Regions from separate parts of the Scandinavium lactucae genome, predicted to be linked through region 1. Evidence: predicted binding sites of a transcription regulator. Region 1 holds the regulator's gene; each other region holds the start of a gene.
What was found. The regulator PurR, encoded in region 1, represses purine synthesis genes. The targets are predictions, from matches to a motif close to CANGCAAACGTTTGCNTG.
Positions count from the first base shown of each region.

Region 2: the regulator PurR is predicted to act here: its motif matches at 1,404-1,421, upstream of SIK69_RS21915 (amino acid aminotransferase).
Region 3: the regulator PurR is predicted to act here: its motif matches at 1,377-1,394, upstream of galS (HTH-type transcriptional regulator GalS).
Region 4: the regulator PurR is predicted to act here: its motif matches at 973-990, upstream of SIK69_RS03645 (nucleoside-specific channel-forming protein Tsx).

Region 1 is NZ_JAWXRD010000040.1:5,537-7,729, forward strand. It holds gene punR (DNA-binding transcriptional activator PunR) at 1-767, shown strand, start outside; gene purR (HTH-type transcriptional repressor PurR) at 786-1,811, opposite strand; gene cydH (cytochrome bd-I oxidase subunit CydH) at 2,105-2,193, shown strand, end outside.
Region 2 is NZ_JAWXRD010000040.1:864,138-866,330, reverse strand. It holds gene SIK69_RS21920 (MBL fold metallo-hydrolase) at 1-90, shown strand, start outside; gene SIK69_RS21915 (amino acid aminotransferase) at 150-1,340, opposite strand; gene SIK69_RS21910 (porin) at 1,526-2,193, opposite strand, start outside.
Region 3 is NZ_JAWXRD010000030.1:109,920-112,112, forward strand. It holds gene galS (HTH-type transcriptional regulator GalS) at 243-1,268, opposite strand; gene yeiB (DUF418 domain-containing protein YeiB) at 1,424-2,193, opposite strand, start outside.
Region 4 is NZ_JAWXRD010000002.1:352,840-355,032, reverse strand. It holds gene SIK69_RS03645 (nucleoside-specific channel-forming protein Tsx) at 1-834, opposite strand, end outside; gene SIK69_RS03640 (SadB/YajI family lipoprotein) at 1,141-1,683, opposite strand; gene nrdR (transcriptional regulator NrdR) at 1,827-2,193, shown strand, end outside.

The DNA.
Region 1 (2,193 bases):
TTGAACGACGGCATCGCGACGTCGAATTAACGCCCGCCGGGGCGTGGTTTTTGAAGGAGGGACGGTCTGTTATCAAAAAAATGCAGATCACCCGTCAGCAGTGCCAGCAAATTGCCAATGGCTGGCGCGGTAGTCTGGCGATTGCGGTGGATAACATCGTCCGTCCGGAGCGCACCCGGCAAATGATTGTCGATTTTTATCGCCACTTTCAGGATGTCGAACTGTGTGTGTTCCAGGAAGTATTTAACGGCGTGTGGGATGCGTTATCTGACGGCCGTGTCGAATTGGCGATTGGTGCCACGCAGGCCATTCCGGTCGGAGGACGTTACGCGTTTCGCGATATGGGAATGCTGAGCTGGAACTGTGTGGTCTCCAGCCGACATCCGCTGGCGCAAATGCGCGGTCCGCTGAGTGATGACGTGTTGCGCAACTGGCCATCATTGGTGCGCGAAGACACCTCGCGCTCATTGCCAAAACGCATCACCTGGCTGCTGGATAACCAGAAACGGATTGTCGTGCCGGACTGGGAGTCGTCCGCGACCTGTTTGTCTGCCGGTTTATGCGCCGGAATGGTGCCTACGCACTTTGCCCGACCGTATATCGACAGCGGGGAGTGGGTGGCGCTGGAGCTGGAAAATCCGTTCCCGGATGCAGCGTGTTGTCTGACCTGGCAACAAAATGACATGTCACCGGCGTTAAGCTGGCTGCTGGACTATCTGGGGGACAGTGAAACGTTGAATAAAGAGTGGTTGCAGGAGCCGGAATAACCGGCCCCTGAGAGGTGATTAGCGGCGATAGTCGCGGAACGGACCGTCAGCTACCGAGCGGCGTTCGATCAGGCGTGGATGCACCTCAATCGACTGCGACTCTTCACGCTTGTTGACGATCCTGTCGAGCAGCATGTCAAAAGCGGCTTCGCCCAGCGAATCTTTCGGTTGGTGAATGGTGGTCAGCGCCGGGGTAAAGAAACGGGCGTTGCGCACATTATCGTAACCGATCACTGAAATATCTTGCGGCACGCGTAAACCCATCTCGTCAGCGGCACACAGGGCACCCATCGCCATGATGTCGCCGCCGCAGAAGACGGCGGTAGGGCGCGGCTGTTGCGCAAGGATCTGCTGCATTGCGCGATAACCGGATTCCGGTTCGAAGTCGCCCTGCACGATCCAGTTTTCAGGCACGTTAATCTGCGCTTCTTCCATCGCTTTCATAAAGCCCGCCAGACGACCCGCTCCGGTGTTACGCTCCATTGGGCCTGGGATCGCTCCGATTTCACGGTGACCACGTTCGACCAGATAACGTCCGGCCAAATAGCCGCCCTGGAAAGCATTATCAATCACGGAGTCGGTAAAATCGGCTTTCGATTCGCCCCAGTCCATCACCACCATCGGGATGTGGCGATACTCTTCCAGCATGTCGAGCACCGCCTGCGGGTACTCCGAACACATCACCAGCAGACCATCGACGCGCTTTTGCGCCATCATCGACAGATACGCCTGCTGCTTTTCGAGGTTGTTCCAGGCGTTCCCCAGAATCAGGGTATAGCCTTTTTCGAAGCAGCTTTTTTCAACGGCTTCAATGATCTCGGCAAAGTAGGCTGCTTCGCTGCTGGTCGCCAGCAGGCCAATAGTCTTGGTGTGATTGACCTTCAGGCTGCGCGCCACGGCGCTTGGCGAGTAGTGCAGTTCTTTGATGGCTGCCCATACCGCGTTGCGGGTATCTTCCGCCACGAAGCGAGTCTTGTTAATTACATGTGATACAGTTGTAGTGGAAACGTTTGCGCGTTTCGCTACATCTTTAATTGTTGCCATTCGTTCTCACTCCAGACCCTTTCCTTACGCCTGATTATCGACACGAAAACGTTTGCCTTTACACACCCTGGATACAATTCATTTGAATTGCGGTACGCCGGGAAACGACACAGAACGACGGGAGGGGGTCAATGGCTGCTACGCTTTTAAATTAGCGTGGAATTTTGTCTGATTCTTACGGAAAGGGAAAGAGAAAAATCGTTATGCGCCGAAAACCTGCGAGATTTTTGCGTATGATTGTGCAAAAATGAGCAGGCTCACTTTTGTTGTGGGGATTAAAAGGAGAAAAATTGATGAGTACCGACCTGAAGTTCTCTTTAATGACGACCGTAATTGCTCTGGCCCTGATCGTGGCCGCCGGGCTGACCGCCGTACTGCACTG
Region 2 (2,193 bases), 860 kb from region 1:
AGCTTTATTCCGGGCCACGGCCCAATGTCGACGCTCGGTCATGAGCGCGTACATAATCCTTTCCTGCAGGATGAAATGCCCGTCTGGTAGGCATATCGGAATGAATCAACAAAAAAGGCCGCTTAGCGGCCTTTTTCATTTTGGCTGAATTACAGCACGGCGACGATGGCTTCACACAGCGGAGCCATATTGTCGGGGGTCATACCCGCAACGTTGATACGGCCCGACGCCACGGCGTAAACACCAAACTCTTCACGCAGACGCAGCACCTGATCTTTGGTCAGGCCGCTGAAGGAGAACATGCCGTTCTGCTTCACGATAAAGCTGAAATCGCGATCTGCACCTTTCTCGGCCAGAGTATTCACGAACAACAGACGCATACGCTGAATGCGCTGGCGCATATCGGTCAGCTCTTGCTCCCAGATGGCGCGTAAAGCGTCATTGCTCAGGATAGTCGCCACCACGGCGGCACCGTGAGCCGGTGGGTTAGAGTAGTTAGCACGAATAACGGCTTTCATCTGGCTGAAAGCACGGTCTGCCGTTTCGCTATCGGCACAGACCAGTGTACAAGCCCCAACGCGCTCGTTGTACAGACCGAAGTTTTTCGAGAAGGAACTCGCCACCAGCAGCTCTGTATGAACCGCAGCAAACGCGCGCAGACCTTCAGCATCTTCTTCCAGGCCACGGGCAAAGCCCTGGTAGGCGAAGTCAAACAGCGGGAGCCAGCCTTTATCAACGGACAGTTTTGCCAGCTGTTCCCATTGTTCCAGCGTCGGGTCGATCCCGGTTGGGTTATGGCAGCAACCGTGGAACAGTACCACATCGCCAGCCTGGGCCTGATTCAGGCTCGCCAGCAGGCCGTCAAAATCGAGAGTGTGTTGTTCTGCGTCATAATAGGTGTACTCACAGACTTCCAGACCCGCAGAGTTGAACACGCCTTTATGGTTCGGCCAGCTTGGGTTGCTGACCCACACGCGTTTCACATCAGTGTTTTTAGCGAGAAAATCTGCTGCCACGCGCAATGCGCCGGTCCCGCCCGGGGTCTGTGCCGTACGCGCACGTTTGTCAGATACAATCGTGCTGCCTTTACCGAACAGCAGCTCCTGAGTGCAGCGGCCGAATTCCGCAATCCCATCAATGCCGAGATAGTTTTTGGTGGTTTCGTTTTCCAGCAGATACAGCTCTGCTTTTTTAACGCTGGTCAGTACCGGAGTTTTTCCGGTTTCATCTTTGTAAACACCAATCCCGAGGTTGATTTTTCCGGGGCGGTCATCGGCACGAAACAAATCGGCCAGACCCAAAATGGGGTCGGCAGGGGCAGCGGTAATGTTCTCAAACATGACGAGGTTCCATTGTGGTGACTGAAGGGAAATCCGCTATCAGGTTAACGGGAGATTGACGAAAAGCCAACCGTTTGCGAGAAAAAGCGCGGCGCTTTTCAAAAGTCATTATTAATCACTGCCGGAGATAAAAAAAACAGGGCCGAAGCCCTGTTTTTCAAGCATATAACAAAGTGGCGTACTGATTAGAACTGGTAAACGATACCTACAGCAGCCTGGTCGTCAACAGCCTGACCCGATGCTTTTGCGTAGGCGTTGTCGTCCAGCAGGTTGAATTTGTATGCTGCGTAGACGTTCATGTTTTTGTTGAAGTAGTACCAGGTACCCACTTCTACGTATTTAACCAGGTCAGCATCGCCGCCCGCGAAGGAGCCGTTGCTGTTGGAACGAGCCAGCAGGTCTTTACCTTTAGACTGCACGTAACCGATGGACGGACGCAGACCGAAGTCGAACTGGTACTGAACCACAGCTTCGATGTTCTGCGTTTTGTTCGCGAAGTTGTTGTCTGGCTCGCGAGTCATGTTGGTGGTTTCAGCATACATCACAGCAGCGTAGACATTGTTCGCGTCGTATTTGAATGCAGTAGACCATGCTTCAGCGCGGTCACCACCGGCGCTTGCGTTACCGTAAGTCACACCGTTGATGGTGCGAACTTCTGGGTTAACCTGGTCGTTGGTACGATCAGCAGTTTCATAACCCGCAGCAACGCTGAAGCCTTCGAGGAATTCGTACTGAACGGAGGTGCTCACGCCGTCGCCGTTCGCTTTCGCGCCGTTACCGCCCAGAGAGATATTCTGTGCAGTGCCGTTGTTGTCATCGTAGTTAACGGTAACTGGGCTGTTACGGTCGTTTT
Region 3 (2,193 bases), on a different contig from region 1:
GGCACAACGTTATGGAATTGTTACTGACCGCCGAAGTTAAATTTATCCAAAAATCATCTTCCGTGTTCGGTAACGCTCCAGACGTGCGTTTAATTGATTGTTTAGCGCTTTATTGCACTACTAAAAGTGATTAATCACCGTTACATAGTGTTTCAGCCTTACAAACGCTGACATCATAGACAGGCGAATGTTAAGATACTGTGAATTTACTCACAAATTGAAAGCGGTTACATCACGCGACGTTATAAGTTAGTGATCGCCCCCACAGATTGCTTTAACGCCACCGAATGACGACGCACGAGGGTCGGCATAAAACAGTGTGTTGCGCTGCTGTCGAGGTTGCCTGCTGCGCCCATTAACGCCAATTCCGTCGCCAGTTTCGCCATCGACACTATTGGGTAGCGCACCGTGGTTAACTGCGGATCGGTGTAACGGGCAATCGGGATATCATCAAAGCCAATCAGCGACAGATGCTGCGGGACCGCAATCCCATTATCTTTCAGCGCGGTCAGCGCCCCGGCGGCCATGTTATCGTTGTAGGCAAACACCGCGGTAAGCCCCTGATTACGCCCCAGCAGCTCCACCATCGCCGCTTCGCCCCCCTGTAAATCCGGTGAGCCAGTGCCAATCCATGCTTCGGGCGCAGCAATGCCCTGCTCGCTTAACGCACGCAGCCAACCTTCCTGACGCAGTTGGTTATCCTCAATTCGATGACTGGACGCCAGATAGCCGACGCGAGTATGTCCCTGATTGAGCAGCATTCGCGTGGCCATCATCGCCCCACTGACGTTATCCAGCCCGACGCAGCGGTATTCATAGCCAGCAACAATGCGATTGATCAGCACCATGCCGGGGATCTGAGACATAAACTCGCTCAGTTCGGCATCGCTCAATGCTTTGGAGTGCACAATCAACGCATTGCAGCGCTGGCGGATCAGTACCTCAATGGCGTTGCGCTCCTTTTCAGCCTCGTGATAGCTGTTGCCGATCAGCACGTTTTTCTGAAACTGCTGAGCAACGGTATCGACGGCCTTCACCAGCGCGCCAAAGAACGCATCCGACACATCCATCACCACGACGCCAATGGTATCGCTGACCTGTGTCGCTAGCGCCTGAGCATTGGCATTGGGCCGATAGCCCAGCTCCGCTACGGCGCTCATCACCCGTTCCCGGGTTTCAGGGCTGACGAGCGGGCTGTTATTGAGCACGCGGGAAATGGTCGCGACGGAAACACCCGCATGGCGGGCCACATCACGAATGGTGATCATACCCACCGTCCTGTCGAAAATGGCAGCAACTCACAGTCACCCCCTGTGTTGAGCAAGGTGGCTATTCTGGCAGCGACATGACAAGGACTACGTGAAGAAGGTCACACAGATGAAAACGGTTACATCCGTTTTGTTAATGATTGTGATCCAGATCGTTATCTGGATGTTTTAGAAATGGATACCCCTGCGGCCCGCGCGGTTAACTGTCGCCATAACCATTCCACCGGCCCCTGACGGCAGTAGCGCAGCCAGATGACGGAGAAGAGGATATTCACCAGCCAAATGGCTGGCACCAGGGCAAGCAACGTCAGGCGGTCGAATTTCATAAACAAATCAAATCGGTAGAACAACGTGGTGCAGATGAGGGTTTGCAGCAGATAGTTGGACAACGCCATACGCCCGACGCAGGAAATAGCCCCAACCAGACGGGAGGAACAAATTTGTGGCCAGAACCCGTACGCCAGCGCGGCGTAGCCGATAGTCTGAAACGGGGCACTCAGTTCACGCGGGGCCTGTAACAGGAACGCACACCAGCGATAGGCCCACGCCAGCTGCCATTGCGCAATCACCGCAGGCAGGTTAATCACCAGGCCGATGATTATCAGTAACGCGCCGACCCGACGATAATGCGTCAGGCTGAACTGGCCTTTTAGCCAGCCGCTGCGCATCAACGCCGCGCCCATCAGCATCATGCCTGCCAGTTGCCAGCCGTACTGCGCCCCAAGCGCCAGCAGGCTATCAGACAGCATATCCGCGCGATTGCTGACCGCTTCAAAGCCGCCTTTCAGCTTCCAGTCATGTTCATACTGAAGATTAGCGATATCCGGTATCCAGGAACGGTTCGGCGCATCGCCGGAAATCAGCCCTAAAAACAGCAGCACTGCGATGCCTATCAAATACAGCACCACCCCGGTATTGAACATCG
Region 4 (2,193 bases), on a different contig from region 1:
GTCGCCGAAGTTCAGGCTTGCGTCGTCATTCCACTGACCACCGTTGTGCCAGTAACGTGCGACTACCGAGTAGTGCCAGTGATCGTAGTTCAGCGCCAGGATGTGGCTGGATGCGATGGAATTATTGGTACGCGCTTTCTTACCATTCAGGTCGCGGAAATCTTCGTTACCGAGATCTGAACCCCAGTCAAAGTTAGTGAAGCCGATATAGCTCAGCTGGCCGCCCCACAGTTGGGTGATCGGCACAAAGTATTTCACCTTGAAGCGGTAACCGTCCCACTCGTTTTCGTTCGCTGCACCGTAGTTCTGCCACTGGTATTTTGCATATACGTTCAGAGACAGACTCATTGGCAGACCGGTATCAATATCGGTACCCAGACCCATGTACCAGGTGCTTTGCTTGCTGGCATCGTTGCCATGCGCACCCATGTCATAGATGTAGTTGTTCGCGAAGTACCACTCTTTGAACGGACCGAAGGCCAGGCTGGTGCCGGTCAGCTTATCAATGGAAAAACGTGGCTCAATTTCCATAAACATGCGTGAACCGTCATCCCAGATACCGGTGTCGTTACCATTACCCGCACCGAAGGTTTTTGGGATATCGATATAGCCGTAGAAGTCGAACCAATCTTTCTTGGCAAACGCTTCATATTCCAGGTAAACGTCATTATTGATTTTCGGCCCAAAACGGGTGTGGTAGCTGCCTACCACGTTGACGCTCTGGTGCCACCAGTCAGAGACATACTCTGGTTTGCTGTTGTCTTCAGCTGCACCTGCCGTGAAAGACGTGGAAAGCGCGAGCACTGCACCGGCTGCAAGTAATGTTTTTTTCATAATAATGCCACTTTTTGAAATCCCTTTCGGGGAGTGAAAAAAAACGCTGGGGCGTTTCTAAATGTAACTGTTTTCTGCGAGGCCTATTATAAGAATCATTGCTCACAAAAATATGTGGTGTTTCACAATTCTCTCAAGTACGTAATCGATTGCGTTCACGTTTGCGCACTTTGACGGCGGGGATTGTACGGATTATCGCGGATGTTTCCAGGGTTTTCTGAAAAACAGAAAGGATTGCTGTCGGTGTCGAAGGGGGAGCGAAAAGAAGAAATAGCCGGATAACAGACGCTATCCGGCGACAAAGGGTTACTGCGTATTCACAGGCTGAATGTCATGTATGCGAACAAAGACCGGTTGTTTCGGATCGCTGCCGCTCAACTGGAGCGGAATATCCACATCGCTCGGTGCCAGAAGGCTAGCCGGGGCATTGATCAGCTGATTTTTGACGTTCACTTCCTGGTAGCTGTCGGTGGTGCCCTGAATCAGACCCCATTCCACGGTGCCACTGAACGCCGGGAGCGGATCGTTGGATTCGCCTTGAATACGCAGCGTAGCACGCATGCCGTCAGCATTTTGCGCGATATTCATCAGCGACATCCGCAGGGTGCCAATCTGGCTTTCCAGACGCGCCGGAGTATTGGAGCCCGGTAACAGGTAAACGCCGCTGGCCGATTTGGCATTCAGTGCGTTTTGCTGGGTAATTTTTACCGTTTCCTGATTAAGCTTGGTCATATCCTGATTCAGCGCGCTGACGCTCTGCTGCATCTGGTGGACTTCACGTTGCTGTGCGCAGGCGCTCAGGGTAAACAGGCTTCCCAGCGCCAGAAGTCGAAGTAAACGTCGTGTCATCGTTAGGGTTCCTTACGGTATTCTGTCGAGAGTAATGGTAGCAGTATCGTTCGGGTTGCCATCGGGGCTTTGTCTCAAAATGACGCAGCTGGGTGGCTCGTGGTAAAATAGGAAAATGTGATTATTCATCGTCAGGACGCGCCATGCATTGCCCATTTTGTTTAGCCGTAGATACCAAAGTGATCGACTCCCGTCTGGTCGGGGAAGGCTCTTCTGTACGCCGCCGCCGTCAGTGCCTGGTGTGTAATGAACGTTTTACCACTTTCGAAGTGGCAGAACTGGTGATGCCGCGGGTGGTGAAAAGCAACGACGTTCGCGAACCGTTCAATGAAGACAAATTGCGCAGCGGTTTACAGAAAGCGCTGGAAAAGCGCCCTGTCAGCTCTGATGATGTCGAAATGGCGGTGAACCATATTAAATCGCAACTGCGGGCTACCGGCGAACGCGAAGTGCCGAGCAAACAAATTGGCAACCTGGTGATGGAGCAGCTCAAAAAACTCGATAAAGTGG